2 regions of the Marinomonas algae genome follow, and region 2 is predicted to be linked to the other one. Evidence: predicted binding sites of a transcription regulator. Region 2 holds the regulator's gene; the other holds the start of a gene.
What was found. The regulator FliA, encoded in region 2, starts transcription of late flagellar genes. The targets are predictions, from matches to a motif close to CTAAAGTTNNNNNNNNNNCNGCCGATA.

Region 1: a site for FliA is predicted at 3,713-3,739, ahead of ACMUMQ_RS03075 (flagellin N-terminal helical domain-containing protein). Genes of this name have one in related genera too.

Annotation. Positions count from the first base shown of each region.
Region 1 is NZ_JBLIXK010000001.1:650,241-658,590, forward strand. Features, by position in the region: gene ACMUMQ_RS03055 (hypothetical protein) at 1-128, opposite strand, end outside; gene fliS (flagellar export chaperone FliS) at 128-562, opposite strand; gene fliD (flagellar filament capping protein FliD) at 602-2,227, opposite strand; gene ACMUMQ_RS03070 (flagellar protein FlaG) at 2,268-2,690, opposite strand; gene ACMUMQ_RS03075 (flagellin N-terminal helical domain-containing protein) at 2,774-3,658, opposite strand; gene ACMUMQ_RS03080 (hypothetical protein) at 4,362-4,514, opposite strand; gene ACMUMQ_RS03085 (hypothetical protein) at 5,785-6,000, opposite strand; gene ACMUMQ_RS03090 (flagellin N-terminal helical domain-containing protein) at 6,178-7,062, opposite strand; gene ACMUMQ_RS03095 (HD-GYP domain-containing protein) at 7,531-8,350, opposite strand, start outside.
Region 2 is NZ_JBLIXK010000001.1:546,555-554,904, forward strand. Features, by position in the region: gene ACMUMQ_RS02570 (chemotaxis protein CheA) at 1-1,546, opposite strand, end outside; gene ACMUMQ_RS02575 (protein phosphatase CheZ) at 1,559-2,341, opposite strand; gene ACMUMQ_RS02580 (chemotaxis response regulator CheY) at 2,351-2,731, opposite strand; gene ACMUMQ_RS02585 (RNA polymerase sigma factor FliA) at 2,787-3,524, opposite strand; gene flhF (flagellar biosynthesis GTPase FlhF) at 3,638-4,924, opposite strand; gene flhA (flagellar biosynthesis protein FlhA) at 5,025-7,145, opposite strand; gene flhB (flagellar biosynthesis protein FlhB) at 7,180-8,316, opposite strand; gene fliR (flagellar biosynthetic protein FliR) at 8,309-8,350, opposite strand, start outside.

The DNA.
Region 1 (8,350 bases), 100 kb from region 2:
AACGGTTTGATAGTGCGAATGAAGCTGTCATTTTCTTCGCATAACAGCTGTATTCTTTCAATGTCTTTGTCTATCACACATCGCTCTAACTCAGCACTTAACTCCGTTAAGTGAGACACATCAAGCATTAAACCGCCTCAACTCGAGCTTCGTTTCTTTCGTCATACGCAGCTTGTTTATCCGCAGGGGAAATCTGATCCCAAGCTCCTTTGATTTGTAAGAGCAGTCCCATAACCTGATCAATGATCGATATATCTTTAGTGGCACTCGCTTCCGTAATACGCACAGTCATGTACTCATACAAGGATTCAAGATTATCCACTAATTCTGGGTTCACATCTCTGTCTAACGCATCTCTCAGTGCATTAATAATTTCAACAGCGCGGGTTAACGAGGCTGATTTGCCTTCCCAATCAGAGCGCTCAATACAACCTTTACCTAAAGCAAGTTTTTCAAGTGCACCTTGCATTAGCAGTTGAATGATACGATGAGGATCAGCGGAAGCTAAGTCAGACTTTAATGAGTCTTTTCTATAAGCTTGGATCCCTTTACTCTTGTACATAAATAACCCCATTACGTCTGTATTTCAATTTTTTATAAATTACATCTGAGCTAAAACAGTATTTAAATAGTTCCCTTGAGCATTCATATTTGCCAAACGAGAATCTAAACCTGTGAACTTATCTCGAAGAGATTCTTCATACCGAACCATACGGTCTTCGTAATCTTCTAATCTCGTCTCTGTGTTATCAATCGACCCTCGAACAGATTCTTTTAATGAGTTCGTCATTCCTGTCGTGCCAGTATAATTATCTAAAAGATTTTCTAGAGACTGGGCTAATCCATTTTCACCTGTCATTAAAGATACAATATCGCTGTACCCTCTTTTGACTGCATCATCAAATTTGGCGCTATCAAAACTCAACACGCCTTTATTATCCATTTTGACACCAAGGTCAAAAATCGATGTAAAAACACCACTGTCGCTTCGCCCTGTCATTAACTGAGTTGACAAAGACGACTGCAAATTACGGATCATACTGTTGCCATCTAAGGCTGCATTTTTTCCTGTACTTTGCTTAAACAGGTTAACCATTTCATTATATGACTGAATAAACTCTTCAATGGTTTCTTGAACTGTTTTTTGGTCAAAGCTGACGTCTACTTTTGTCGTTTCATCAGTGACGGCCAATGCTTCGATGGATAAACCAGCAACAGCATTATCGAAGGTATTTGTCTCGCTTCTAATCTGAATGCCATCGACTGTAATAACAGCATCACGGGCTTGTTCTCCCAGTGGTGTATACAATCCCGCAAACATACCTTCTGTAGAAACACTGCTTAAACCACTGAATGAACCGCTTGTTATTGCGACTTCATCATCGTCTTCTTCAGGCTCAGAAGTATCTTCTTCCTCGTCTACAGTTTGTTTAACGGCGACTTCTTCTATTTCTTTAACGTCATCTTCAGGAATTGGGCCATCATTTGCGAAATCTACATCATCGCCGGCTAAATCCAACTCATCAGGTTCTTCTATTTCTTCTGGCTCTTCTTCGATAGGAGTTTCGTCTACGACAGGTTCTTCTACCTCGTCTTCTTCAGGAATCGCTTCTTGTTCAACAGGTGAAGAGTTGAAGATGCGTAGTGTATTTCCGGCACCTTGAATTGTCGATGTTGCGGTAAAGAAGAGGTTTCCGTTGCCATCGTCCACTAAATTAGCAGATACACCAAAGTTATCTTCCGATGTATTAATTAAGTTACGAAGTTCAGAAAGGGTTGTTCCGGCAGCAACATTAATTGAAAACTCATTGTCGCCTGCTTTTAAGGTAAGAGTATCGTCTTTCTTTGTGATGACATCGTCAGCGGAAGTGAACACACCAGGAGCCGACATAACACGACTGCCTTTAGCCACTTGATTGATGTCAATTGAATAAGATCCATTTGAGGCAGTATTGTCTGTGGTAATAGACATGACTTCTTCGCCTTCTTTTTGAGCTATTTTTGCATCACGCCCAGTAAAAAGGTCTTCGTCATTTAAGGTTTGAACTGTACTTTTGAATGTATCAATAGCAGAACCAACCTGCCCCAATGCAGATAGTTCCGCTTCATATCCATTGATTTGGGTTTGATAAAGTCGAACTTTTGCGTCTTTTTGAGCGCTCACCATTTCTTTTACGAGGGATTCCAGATCTAAACCAGACCCGGCGCCCAATGAGCCTATAGACATAACTTTATCTCCTAACGTATCTACATTATTTGCTACCTAATCATGCCTCACTGTTTACCAAGGTTCCCCTGATATCGCTAAGCTGACTCATAATAGCATCAATTCTTTCAGACATTTTGAGAAACTCTTCCGTCGGAATTTGGCGGACGACATCTCCTGTCGACTGATCTAAAACTTTAACTATATTTTGCTCTCGTTCTTCCGTCATTTCAAAGGTTAACTGCACATTCAATTGAGACATTTGTTCATTCATCATCTCAATATCGCGTGGTTCAACCTTAGCAGGAGAACTAGAAGAGCGGGCATCTTTGCCTTCTTGATCGGTTTTTGCTGTATCGGCCATATCCTGAACGACTTTAGCTTTTGCCTGACGGATCGTTGCGAAATCTTCCGCCGCCCTTTGCTCAGGGTTAACAGAATAGCCTATGCTTTGTTTAGAAAAATCACTGGTATTAATAGACATCCAAGATCTCCTCCAAATAAACAAAAGCTGAGACTACTTAATAAGTAAGTCCCAGCTTTACTTCCGTGACCATCTTACCTAGCTTAGCCTAAAAGAGACAAAGCTGTTTGTGGACGTTGGTTTGCTTGAGACAATACAGAAGAACTTGCTTGCTGAAGGATTTGCGTACTTGTTAGTTTCGCAGTTTCTTCCGCAAAGTCAGCATCACGTACACGAGATCGTGCAGCAGATACGTTTTCTGCAATGTTACTTAAGTTACTGATAGAAGAACTAAAACGGTTTTGAATCGCACCCAAATCTGCACGTTTAGAGTCAACCGCACCGATCATAGTGTCAATAATGTCGATCATACTTTGAGCGTTAGCAACAGAAGATACAGATGCACTTGTTACACTGATTTGTGCAGTCGTTGCGTTGCTTGATAGACCAGACATAGTGAAACCACCATTACCAGCGTAATCAATTGAGTTAGCTGCACCACCAACTGTCATACTGAAGCTGATTGTTTGGTTTGAATCCGCACCTACTTGGAAAATACCTTCGTACTCACCAGACAAGATCTTATCACCACCGAATGTTGTGATGTCAGCAATACGGTTGATTTCCGTAGATAGCTGTTTGATTTCTTGTTGGATAGCAACACGGTCATCATCAGAGTTAGATCCGTTAGCAGACTGAATCGCCAAAGTACGCATACGTTGCAACATACTTGTTGTTTCGTCCAAAGCACCTTCAGCTGTTTGCGCTACAGAAATACCATCATTCGCGTTACGTACTGACTGGTTAAGACCATTAACCTGAGAAGTCAATCGATCCGAGATTTGAAGGCCTGCGGCATCATCTGCAGCGCTGTTGATACGCTGACCAGAAGACAAACGCTGGTAAGAGACATCCAATTCATTACTAGAGTTCATCAACGCACGCTGCGCGTTTAAAGATGAAGTATTTGTATTTACGTAAAGAGCCATCATAGCCTCCTAAATTTTCATTAAGTCCTGCAAAGAAGCAGATCGTATTAAGGTTTTCGACAAGAGTTTGAAAACCTTTAGTCATTTTCGGAAAATATTTTCCTAAAGCCGGAAAAAACCTTCCCGATATTCGGCAAGAATCTGCCTAACTAATTGTTTTAAATGAATTTAAAGCAATTAAATCTTTTTTCTCTTTTTTTCATAAAAAATGTATTTTTCTCATCGAAATCGACATTTCTTACACAAAAAAGAGCATTTATCCGGGTTATTTCGTCTAGCCAGTACTTTAAACAAACAAAAAACTGACTAAACCAAACCGCCACCGAAACAATCTGTCACCTTTCCTTTCTTTCAAATTCAAAAAAAGGCAAGAAGACACCTCATTAAGACAAAAAGCATCCGCTTTTTGCCACAAAGATAACCCTTTCATCGACTCTTCAATTTCATGGTGGCTAAAGCCTTCCAGAACTCAAAAGCACACCTAGAATTAACAACAAAATAGCTGTCGAAATTTTGTATTTTTCCCCGCGAGCATCAGCAATACTCAAGAGCTAAAACTCTCATTGAGTAAACATCTTCCCCCGCGTAAATGGGTTTCTTTTTGAGTAGCCATTTTCAATACACGGATTTATCCGTCTAGGCCTACTTTCCAAAGCACACAAAGAAGCTTTTTAGCTATAAGCCCGAAAAACGACTTATAGCTTTACCAGTCTTTTAGCCAACACTGCTCCGCTAACAACTTTTCCAGCAAACCATTCAAGCCTTTTTTGGATCGATAAAAATAGGCGGCAAATGCTCTGTCACAAACACAAGTCACAACAAAGCCTTCATTCAAACCACAAAATAAATCGCCCAACTAAACAGTCCAAACCTGCTCATATATTTCAGGTACAGAGCAGCCATAAGCATTGACGATTTACAGCCACACAAAACCTCGTAAAAAAAAGCATCAATGTTCGCTCTGCACAAATGTTCACTCAGCAAAAGCAGGCTTTTCACAAGCACAGCTAATATCAAGACAATTCAGTGACTCGCCCATCTGGACAAACTTTTTCAAACACAGCCATTCGCTCACGCATAAGCCAGCCTTCAGCTTTAAGCCAAACATGCACTTATTTCTCGATCATGTTCTTTAACAAACATAATCCTGCGAACACTCTGCGCTCCAGCTTTCCAGCCACACAAAAAATACGCGCCGAATAATCTAGCCATAGATCACGCACAGCTCCCATCGAGCCCCTTTAACGGATCAACCAGTAAATCGAGCTTAAAATCATTGGCACTATTCCAGGCACAAGCGACCAGCAAGCATTTAAGCTTCATAAGCATCGAGCGCTCCATCCAAAACATCTAAGTTCGCCGCTGCCAGAAATCGAGCCAAGCAAGAAAGTACCTATCACTACTTTCAAAGCGTACGAATCCATTCACCTGACCGCGTCTTTTTAGACACACCCAAGCCGTCATACCTAAATGCTCTTAAGCCTTGAGGCAAACATGTGTCTGTCCTCTGAGTTTTTCTTTCGTCATCAATATTTTTCTAATAACCTGTACTCCAATCTTTTTCTGCTTAATAAAAAGCCATCAAAAAGCCGTTATAAAAATGCATAACAAAGCACTCAATTAAGCCTTTGGCTTAACCCGTAAGAAACGCGAATTGAATCCACTAACAATGCCTTCAAACACAGAGCCGCAGGCAAACGCATACATTTCACGATCATGAAAAAGCCTCACAAAAAAGACCTAGTTTTGTCGCGTACTAGTATTCGCTCTGCAAAAGACTGCGCTTTGCAAACATCACTTACATCAAGGCAAGCGGATTCGTTCATCTGAATGTGCTTTTTAAAACACACCCAAACCATTAGATGTAAACAGCTCTTTAGCTCACGACTAAACATGCGCTTACGCTTCTATGGTTTTTCTTAACCATCTTTGTCTTATGAATAATCTGTACTCCAATTTTTTTCGCATTAGCCAACAGCACAACACTCTGTTGTGAGTCAGCGTTGCTAACAAATTTTTTATAGGCTCAAATAGCTAAGAACGCGCAACATCTCTCAAAATGAAACATGTCACTCGCTCAAATACCGTCCTCTTAAAACCGCTTTTACTGATCAACTCGTCACCTCTTACTTGAAACAAACAAGTGATGAGCTGAAAAATATCACTTCAATAAAAACCTCTAAGATTCTTCTTACCGTTGTTTTGCATAAGAAGCCCATATCAAAGTCAGCCAAGGGCAAAAAGCGGTTACCTTTCTTGATCAACTTCACGCCATAGCTCTCTTTGATATAAGCCTCACCCTTCTCTTCATCCCCTTCAAAACCTCTTAAAACATTCCCCAAACAGTGAAAAAGCCAATATTTAGGTAAAAAAATGCCGGGTGAAAAAATCCACCCGGCTTAAGAGGCACCTCTAGGAGAGAGAAGTAGCCTGATTCCCGAGACAATACTCGAATATTTTGAATAAGCAGCAGTCTAGTGCTGCTTTACATCATCCAGTTTTATTTAATTATTTATCAATTAATTCCCTAAAAGAGATAATGCTGTCTGTGGACGCTGATTTGCCTGAGACAGAACGGTACTACTCGCCTGTTGCAAAATTTGCGTACTTGTTAGATTTGCAGTCTCCGCTGCAAAGTCAGCATCTCGCACTCGTGCACGAGCGGCAGAAACGTTCTCAGCAATGTTACTCAAGTTAGTAATGGTTGAACTGAAACGGTTTTGTATCGCACCTAGCTCTGCTCGCTTATAGTCCACCGCTGCAATCATAGAGTCGATAATCGCGATCATACTTTGCGCGTTTACTATCGTTGATACAGATGCTGTCGTTTCACTGACTTGTGCAGAAGCCTGATTCGATAACCCGGACATGGTGAAACCATTATTGGCTTGGTAATCAATCGAGTTATTCGGCCCACCAAACTCCATCGTGAAGCTGATTGTTTGGTTTGCATCTGCACCAACCTGGAATATCCCTTGGTAAGTACCGTCAAGCAAGTTAGCGCCACCGAATGTTGTTGTATCAGCGATTCGGTTAATCTCTTTAGATAGCTGCGCCATCTCTTGCTGTAGTGCCACACGGTCTTTGTCTGAGTTAGACCCGTTTGCCGCCTGAATAGACAAGGTACGCATACGTTGTAGCATGTTAGTTGTTTCGTCCAAGGCCCCCTCTGCAGTTTGCGCTAGAGAGATACCATCGTTTGCATTTCGTACAGATTGGTTCAAACCATTAATCTGTGAGGTCAAACGATCGGAAATTTGAAGACCCGCAGCATCATCTGCTGCACTGTTAATTCGACGACCAGAAGACAAACGTTGAAAGGATGTATCAAGGTCTCGACTGGAGTTATCCAACATACGCTGAGCGTTCAGCGAGGACACATTAGTATTTACGTATAAAGCCATTTTTTCTCTCCTAAAAATATTTTATTATCGAGACAACCTTTTGATTTAATTATATATTTGGTTTTTGTCTCTTATTAAAGTTATCGACACCTTAGCGTTGACCTTTAATATTTTTTTGATTTTTTTCATATTTTAAAACTTTCTAAAACATAAAAAAGCGTCACTCAAAGTTATCGTGCAAGGGGTCAATAACTTTAAAAATAAAGGCAAAAAAAAGCGTAAATAGACGAAAAAAATCAAAATGTGAAAAAAGCTAAGAAAAAACACATAGAACACTAAAGTTTTCAGAAAAACGGCCTCAATAATCAGCACAAAAAGCAGGCAAACTGATCAAAAATGAGACCCTATAGAATAGAAATTACAGAAAAGAAAAACGCAAAAAACAGGTTTTACACAAAAAATAAGAAATGAACGGTGAACGGTGAACGGTGAACGGTGAACGGTGAACGGTGAACGGTGAACGGTGAATTATGAGATATGATCGATAAATTGCAACTTCAGAGACTGAGGGTCAACTTCTTTCTCTATCACCACCTCCGTTCTCAAGTTAGCAGACTTATTCAATTCAATATCTGAAGGCTCAATAAAGGACTTATTCGTCAGACTATAAACTTGGCGTACTAAAGAAGGCTGAAAAGCTTTATTTAATGTCAGAACAAAACCAACTCGCCCATTTGATAAGGCAACACAAGAACCCACTGGCACATTGCCTATATGCTTCAGGAACACACTTAACAACTCTTTATCAAATGCCAAGCCTGATTCATCGCGCATTTTCCTCCAAGCCTTAATCGGCCCCATAGACGGTTTATGAGGTTGCTCAGAAGTCATGGCATCATAAGCATCAACAATGGCGGCAATCTTTCCATAGACGGAGATTTCTTTATCCTGCTTACCTTCAGGGTAGCCAGAACCATCCACTTTCTCATGGTGGTCATACAACATTTGGTAAACCGCTTTTGGAATACCTTCACACTTTTGCAAGATCTGCTCACCAAACTGTATGTGTTTGCGAAACAAATCAAACTCCCCAGAGGTCATCTTTGTCGTTTTAGACATCATTGCGCTAGGCAAACGGAAACGCCCTAAATCAAACAATAAGGCACCAAGGCAAATCACTTCCATATAAGCATTGGAAAGCTTTAAAGCCTTTGCAAAGTGAATTCCAAGAACAGCCATCCCCATAGCATGCTGCTCTAAATAAGTAGAAGCATCTTTGATATGGCGAATGGCCATTAAGGAAAAGTTATTGCGTGTATGAGATTCAATCAGACGACGACAGAACTTC
Region 2 (8,350 bases):
TAGACAACAGAATATGATCACCTTCTTGCTCAGCAGATAAAATAACCGTTCCAACTCGAGGTTTGCCATTGGCTTCACGAACATCTGGCCCTTCAACACCATGGTCTACAGAGTTTCGCACCAAGTGAACTAGAGGATCTGCTAACGCCTCTACTAGGTTTTTATCTAAATCTGTGTCTTCACCACGTAAGACAAGGTTTACTTCTTTCTTCATGTTTCGAGCAAGATCTCGAACCACTCGTGGGAAACGACCAAACACCTTTTTGATTGGCTGCATTCGCGTCTTCATTACCGCGTTTTGCAAGTCACCAGTTACAACATCCAAGTTTGATACTGCTTTACCCATCGACTCATCTTCACTTTGAAGACCCAATCGGACGAGACGGTTACGAACCAATACAAGCTCACCAACCATATTCATAATGTCATCTAAGCGTTTAGTATCAACACGAACCGTTGCTTCCTGTGTAACAGGTGCATTAACAGTTTTTTCCTTAGGTGCTTCAGCATCAGCTCCTACAGGCTTCGCCTTAGCAGCTGGTTTAGGTGCTGCAGGCTTCTCTGGCGCAGGTTTTGCCTTAGCTTTCGGCTTCTCTGGCTCTTTAGGCTTTTCTGCTTTTTTCTCAGTTTCTTTCTTCTGATTTTGTAAACTATCTAGAAGTGACTCAAATTCATCTTCTGTTATTAGATCACCTGAGCCAGCAGGCACATCAGAGGAAGGTTCTGAGCTTTCGTCTTTCTTGATGTCTTTAGATGGAGAACCCGTTTCGCCGTGAAGTTTATCCAATAAAGCTTCGAATTCGTCTTCTGTAATGTCATCTGATTCTGCTGAATCTGACTTCTCTTCAGCCACTGGCTCATCAGAAACACCAGGAGCACCGCTACCGTGCAACTGATTCAGAAGTGCATCAAATTCATCTTCTGTGATTTCATCGCTATCGTCAGTTGCATCAGCTTTAGGTTCATCATCAGATGACGTATCTGAGCCACCCAAAGCATCGAGTAGAGATTCAAATTCATCATCAGAAATATCAACATCTTCATCTGAAGTGACAGAGTCATGATCTTCATCAGCTGAGGAATCATCGGACTCAACAGGCTCACTTGGCTCTTCAACGGCGTCATTTTCATCCGCGCCTGCCAACTCTTCTTCCGTTGGAGGAGTAGCGTACGCACTTAATGCCGAGATTAATTCTGGGGACGCTCGCTCCGGTTCACCACCAGCACGAACGGTATCGAACATTTCATTTACAGCATCAAGTGCCTGTAAAACAATATCCATTAAATCAGAGTCTATTTTACGCTGACCGTTTCTTAAGATATCAAAAACGTTTTCAGCGTAATGGCAGCAGTCAACTAATGCGGTTAACTGCAGAAATCCTGCACCACCCTTTACCGTATGGAAGCCACGGAAGATTGCATTAAGCAATGCTTTATCATCAGGGTTCTGTTCCAAATCTACTAATTGTTCAGAAAGCTGCTCTAAGATTTCTCCAGCTTCTACCAAAAAATCCTGTAAAATTTCTTCATCGACTTCAAAACTCATCCTCAGCCCCTTCTAGAAACCAAGACTTGATAGCAAGTCGTCTACTTCGTCTTGACTATTCAATACTTCTGGGTTGTTTTGTTTATTAATAGCTGGGCCATGACCACGAGTATCATCGTGACCAGACTCTTTCTCTTGGTGTTCAATTCCGGAGATACTATCAACGCGTCCAGCAACAGCGACGAGATGAACAAGTTTTTCTTCTACATCTCGAATTAAATCATTCACTCTAGCAATTACTTGACCTGTTAGATCTTGATAACCTTGCTCTAGAAGAATCGTGTTGAGGTTTGAATGCAAGGTTGTTGCGCTTTCATCAGCGTATGCTAAAAACACATCAATTCGCTTGTACAAATCACGGAACTCTTGCGGTGTCAAATCTCTTTGAATTAGACGCCCCCAATCTTTACGCAACTCTTTAGCGCGGACTTGTAATTCACTGGCGACAGGAACACTACCATCCACCATATCCATGGTTTTGTTAGCGGCAGCGCTGGTTGTTTCAATTACATAGTTCAGTCGATCTGAAGCGTCTGTAATTTTCGTTGTAGCTTCGCCTTCCCCTGACACCAAATCCATTGAATCAACTTGAAAATCGCGAATGGCATCATGAAGACTTCGCGTCAAAAAACCCACTTCGTTATAAAAGCTATTATGTCGAGCTTCACTTAACTCTTGGATTATTTTGATTGCACCACCAAAGTCTCCGACTTCGATATGTTTTTGAAGCTCTATAGCACCATCTTTAACTAGGCTTTCAAATTCCACTAGTCCAGACCCCAATTCATTTGACATCCAAAATTCCTATTTCGCAGCGTCTATTCGTTCAAATATTTTCTCAATTTTTTCTTTCAAAGCGACGGCAGTAAAAGGCTTCACAACATAACCATTTACGCCAGCTTGAGCAGCCGCAATAATTTGGTCACGTTTGGCTTCAGCTGTTACCATCAAAACAGGAATCGTTTTCAGTTTTTCATCTGCTCTCACAGCTCGGAGCAATTCAATCCCTGTCATACCTGGCATATTCCAGTCCGTCACTAGGAAATCAATAGACCCAGCTTGAAGTATCGGCAGTGCTGTTGTTCCATCATCTGCTTCAACTGTATTGGTAAATCCTAAATCCCGTAATAAGTTTTTAATGATTCGTCTCATTGTCGAGAAGTCATCAACAATCAGGATTTTCATGTTTTTATCCAATGCAACCTCCACACCCCAAAGGTAATATTCCACAACTCATAATTTAATCTCGCCAATTACTTAGTCGAGCTCGCAACCTCATAGCCGCTTGGCTATGTATTTGACTAACTCTTGATTCACTGACGCCTAGTACAGCGCCAATTTCTTTTAAATTCAGTTCTTCATTGTAGTATAAAGATAATACTAATTTTTCTCTTTCTGGAAGATTTTCGATCTCTCTTGCTAATTCATCTTGAAAACCATCTTCTTCAACAAGTGAATAAGGAGAGTTTTCAAATTCGGATTCTGAGCTTTCCAGATTATTCGTGTCAGAATCCAGCATTTCTTCATAACTAAACAATTGGGTCGACATGGAGGACTGAATCATCTCATGATATTCGTCAATCCCTATTCCCATATGTGCAGCGACTTCTGTATCACCAGCTTCGCGCCCAAGAGTTGCTTCTAATTCTTTAATAGCGTTGGTAACAGCTCTACCATTTCTACGAACAGAACGAGGGGCCCAATCGGACTTCCGAACTTCGTCCATCATAGAACCACGAATGCGAATACCTGCGTAGGTTTCAAAGCTGGCCCCTTTTGTTGACTCAAAGCGTTTGTAGGCTTCTATCAACCCCATCATACCTGCTTGAGTCAAATCATCGACATCAACACTATCAGGCAGACGAGCCAACAAATGGTAAGCTATTTTCTTTACTAAATACCCATACTGCTCAACAATCGCATCAATTGAGAGCGTCGCTTTCTTTGAGTATGTGTTATATCCATTCTTGGTCTGCATAAAATATTCTAGGCAACCTTTACTATTTAAGTTAGTTGCGTCAACTAACTGTACTACATTGTTTGACGCAGCGCTTTCAGTAATAACATATTTTTACTAACTACCATACCTTTCTACCCGCCATATTTTAATGAGCCATATAGCTGACTATAATGTTCAGCTGTATAAACCGCTCGACTAATTAAATTATGCGCACGAGCCGGCTCAATATCATCAGGGATACGTTGACCGTCGGCAATATAAACAACAGGCAAACTTTCTTCGATTACCACACTAATCGCTTCTCCAAGAGAAGCTGACTCATCCAACTTACTTAAAACACAGCCATCTAGTTGAACTTGAGAATATATTTCAACGACTGTTTTTAATACTTGCCTTTGACTAGTACAAGGCAAAACTAGAAGCTTCTTCAAATTCTGGCGTGCACGCTTCATCATTAGAAGCTGGCGCTCAAGATTAGAATCTCTCGGATTCATACCCGCCGTATCAACAAGCACTAACGGATAATCCGCATATTTCGCCAAGACGTCATTTAAGTCTGAATATTCACTCACCACTTCAACAGGAACATTTAAAATACGACCAAATGTTTTTAATTGCTCATGGGCAGCGATTCGATAAGTATCCGTTGTTATTAAAACAACACCATCAGAACCATGCTTTAAAACATGCTGGGCTGCAATTTTACCAATAGAGGTGGTTTTACCCACACCTGTTGGTCCCATAAAGGCAATACAACCTCGAAGCTCACTAGAGTTGGAACGTACAGGAATATAGTCTGCTAAATTCGCAAGCAAGCGGTTCCAATCATCTTCTCGACCTTTTAAATCAATATCATCTATTAACCTAGAAACAACAAAGTCTGATAACCCCAACCCTTGTAACTGCTGTCGCGCTTTCGTCTCTGCAGAGCCAACCTTAGCATCCGCTCGATCTTCCTCTTGTTGACGACGATCTAACATAGCTCGAACATTTTTTAGTTCCAGCTCCATTTCACGCATCTGTCGTTCACTATCAACATTGCGAATAGATAGCGCTTCTTCAACTTTAGGGTCTGTCTTATCTTCTGATAGTGGCGGCATTTCAAAACGGTAAGAAGGCTTAGCCCGACTTTCATCGTCAGACACAGTTTCTTCTTTGAGAGGCTGTTTTTTGGCTTGTTCTATGCGTTCTAGGTATTCAGAGCTTGGCGTGCGACGTTCAGGCGAGTGATTAGATACAGGGCGTTTGGAGGACATACTAGAAGGCAGGGAACCGTCGTAATCCAAAGCGGCAACAATCTCTATCTCTCCGGTAGGAAGACGTTGATTCGATAAAATAACAGCATCAGGACCTACAGCATCGCGTACCTTTCGTATCGCTTGCCGCATGTCAGGAGCTCTAAACCGCCTAATTTGCATGAATAACTTAATCCTTCCAGTATATTTTTCTTACAAATCCATAGCTTACCCGAAAGATTCAAATAAATATAGATACTATTAATCTGACAAATCATCAAACTTATTGCCCAATTACACCAACCACAGTAATACGTTTGTGATCTGGTACTTCTTGATATGAAAGCACAGACATATTCACCATACCGTAACGCATAAATCGCGCCAACATTGGTCTAATTGGAGCAGATACAATAAGAATCGGCGTATTTCCCATTGCCTCTTGCTGCTCAGCTGACTGTTTCAAGGAGTTTTGTAATTGCTCAGCCATTTGCGGCTCTAAAATAAGTGCCTCTTCATTTTTTATACCAGACTGCTGACTTTGCTGCACCGTTTGCATCAACATTTTTTCCAACTGAGGTTCTAATGTTAAGACTGGAATTTCCTCAATACCGTCAGCCAATGTCTGAATAATTAAACGGGACAGAGAAGTTCGAACAGCGGCCGTCAATATCATAGGATCTTGAGTCTTAGGCTGTACTCCCATAATAGATTCCGCGATGGTCCGCATATCTCGAAGAGGCACACCTTCAATCAACAAGTTCTGCAACACTTTCAAAAGAACGCTCAACGGAATGGTATTTGGAACCAATTCTTCCGCCAATTTTGGGTTGTACTGTTTCAACAAGCTCAACAACTGCTGAACTTCATCATGACCAATTAGCTCATAGGCATGTTTATACATAATTTGGTTAATATGCGTTGCTACCACTGTGCTCACATCAACCACTGTGTAGCCGTAAGTTTGCGCTTGGTCTCTCTTTTTCAGATCAATCCATACAGCGTCCAAACCAAATGATGGATCTTTACCTGGCACGCCATCAATTGTGCCGAACACCTGCCCCGGATCAATCGCCAAATCTTTATCCGGATGCACTTCCGCCTCAGCTAAACTCACTCCCATCAAGGTAACTCGATAAGCGTTAGGCATTAAATCTAAGTTATCTCGGATGTGCACACTGGGAACCAAAAAGCCCAAGTCCTGAGACAGTTTACGGCGCACACCTTTAATCCTTGCTAAAAGCTCTCCGCCCTGACTTTTATCAACCAGAGGGATCAACCGATAACCTACTTCCAACCCCAGCATATCTACCGGAGCTACATCATCCCAACTTAAATCTTTCACTTCTGCAGGCGCATTATTTGAAGCAGACTTATTAGCACTCCCTGTTTTTTGCTTCTGTTTAGACTTCTGCTTCTTGCGATACTCCATAAAGTACGCAAGGCCACCTAAGCAAGCAGCCAAAGCAAGAAAAGACAAGTGAGGCATTCCAGGTACAACACCCATAATAGTCATCACACCGGCTGCAACATACAAAGCTTTTGATGAGCCAAACATTTGTCGCATAATCTGCGACCCCATATCCCCACTTTCATTAACTCGAGTTACCATTATCGCTGCCGCAGTAGACAACATAAGAGAAGGCAATTGAGCAACCAAGCCATCACCTATGGTTAAAAGTGAGTAACGTTCAATCGCTTCAGCAAAAGAAAGATCATGCTGCGCCATACCAATGGACAAGCCACCAATAATATTAATGCCAAGGATTAATAAACCGGCAATGGCATCACCTTTTACAAATTTGGAGGCACCATCCATAGAACCATAAAACTCGGCTTCAGAAGCGATCTCAATCCGACGCTCTTTAGCCTGCTCAGCATCAATCATGCCCGCATTTAAATCCGCATCAATCGCCATTTGCTTACCTGGCATTGCATCCAAAGTAAAACGCGCACTTACTTCCGAAATACGTCCCGCACCTTTCGTTACAACTGCAAAGTTAATAATCATCAAGATGGCAAAAACAACGAAACCAACAACATAGTTACCACCAATAACCACTTCACCGAAGGCTTGGATTACCTTCCCTGCCGCGTCACCACCCTCGTGACCATTTAGCAAAACCACTCGTGTTGACGCCACATTAAGCGCCAAGCGCATTAAAGTTGAAACCAGCAAAACCGTAGGAAAAACAGCAAAATCGAGAGGGCGCATCGAGTATATTGCAACCAAAAGCACAACGATGGCTAAGGCAATATTAAAGGTAAAAAGAACGTCCAACAAAAAAGCTGGGATAGGCAAAATCATCATCGCCAAAAGCGACAACAACAGAATAGGAATACCTAGATTTCCACTAAAAATACCCTGCACTTGCCCCGCAAGTCGATCACGGTCAAAATTCACACTAGATCCCTAATAGAAAAACAAAAAAGCATGATCAATTGCCATCCCACTTAAATTCGTCCGGCACATCCAAATTTGGCATGCTCTCAGGTCTTGGCGCACCCATACGAGAGTTACGCAATTGATATACATAAGCCAGTAATTGAGCCACTACTTTAAAAAGCCCTTGGGGGATTTCATCACCAATTTCTGTATGGTGATAAACAGCTCGAGCCAATTCTGGAGATTGTATCACAGGGATATCATAGTGATTGCCAACCTCACGAATTTTCAATGCAATAAAGTCACCACCCTTCGCAAGAAGCTTAGGCGCAGCGCCACCTGCTTGATCGTATTTCAGTGCAACAGAAAAGTGAGTCGGGTTGGTAATGATTACATCCGCTTGAGGGACATCTGCCATCATTCGATTCATTGCCGCTTGTCGCTGCATTTGACGTATTCGCCCACGAACCAAAGGATCACCTTCTTGCTGTTTGAATTCATCTTTAACTTCTTGCTTGGTCATTTTGAGCTTTTCTTTGTGCGACCAAATCTGAAAAGGTACATCAATAGCAGCTATTAAAACCAAAGCGAGAGATACAAAGATAAACGACCAAATAACAACATCGATACCATGAGAAATAGCGAGTTGAATGGACTGAAAGGTCAAACCTAAAGTTTCAGCCAAGAAATAGTTCAGCACAATTACTGAGATAAGCCCTACCAAAGATACTTTAGCAATCGACTTTAATAGCTCAACCAAAGACTGAGCAGAGAACATTCGCTTCAAACCAGAAATAGGGCTCAACTTACTTAATTTTGGCGTCAGAGGTTCCCAAGAAAAATTAAGACCACCCAAAGCAATACTTCCAACAATACCAGCTACCGCCAACACACTCATCAGTAGCAATATCGAATCCATCATAGCGACAACAGACTGATAAAGATGGAAGATCATTCGACTCAAATCAAATAAGTCTTCTCGCTCCATGAGAAAATTGAAGTCGAACAAGGCAGCCAAATCACGAGCCAACAAGGTACCAGTACCATAAATTGTCACCGCAGCCACGATCAATAACAAAGCAGAACTTAAGTCTTTTGACCTAGGCAAATTACCTTTATCACGGGCATCCTGAAGCTTTTTACTACTGGCACTTTCCGTTTTTTCACTGCCGTCTTCGTTTTCAGCCATTTAACTGAATCCCCCATGTGCTTTTCATCCAATC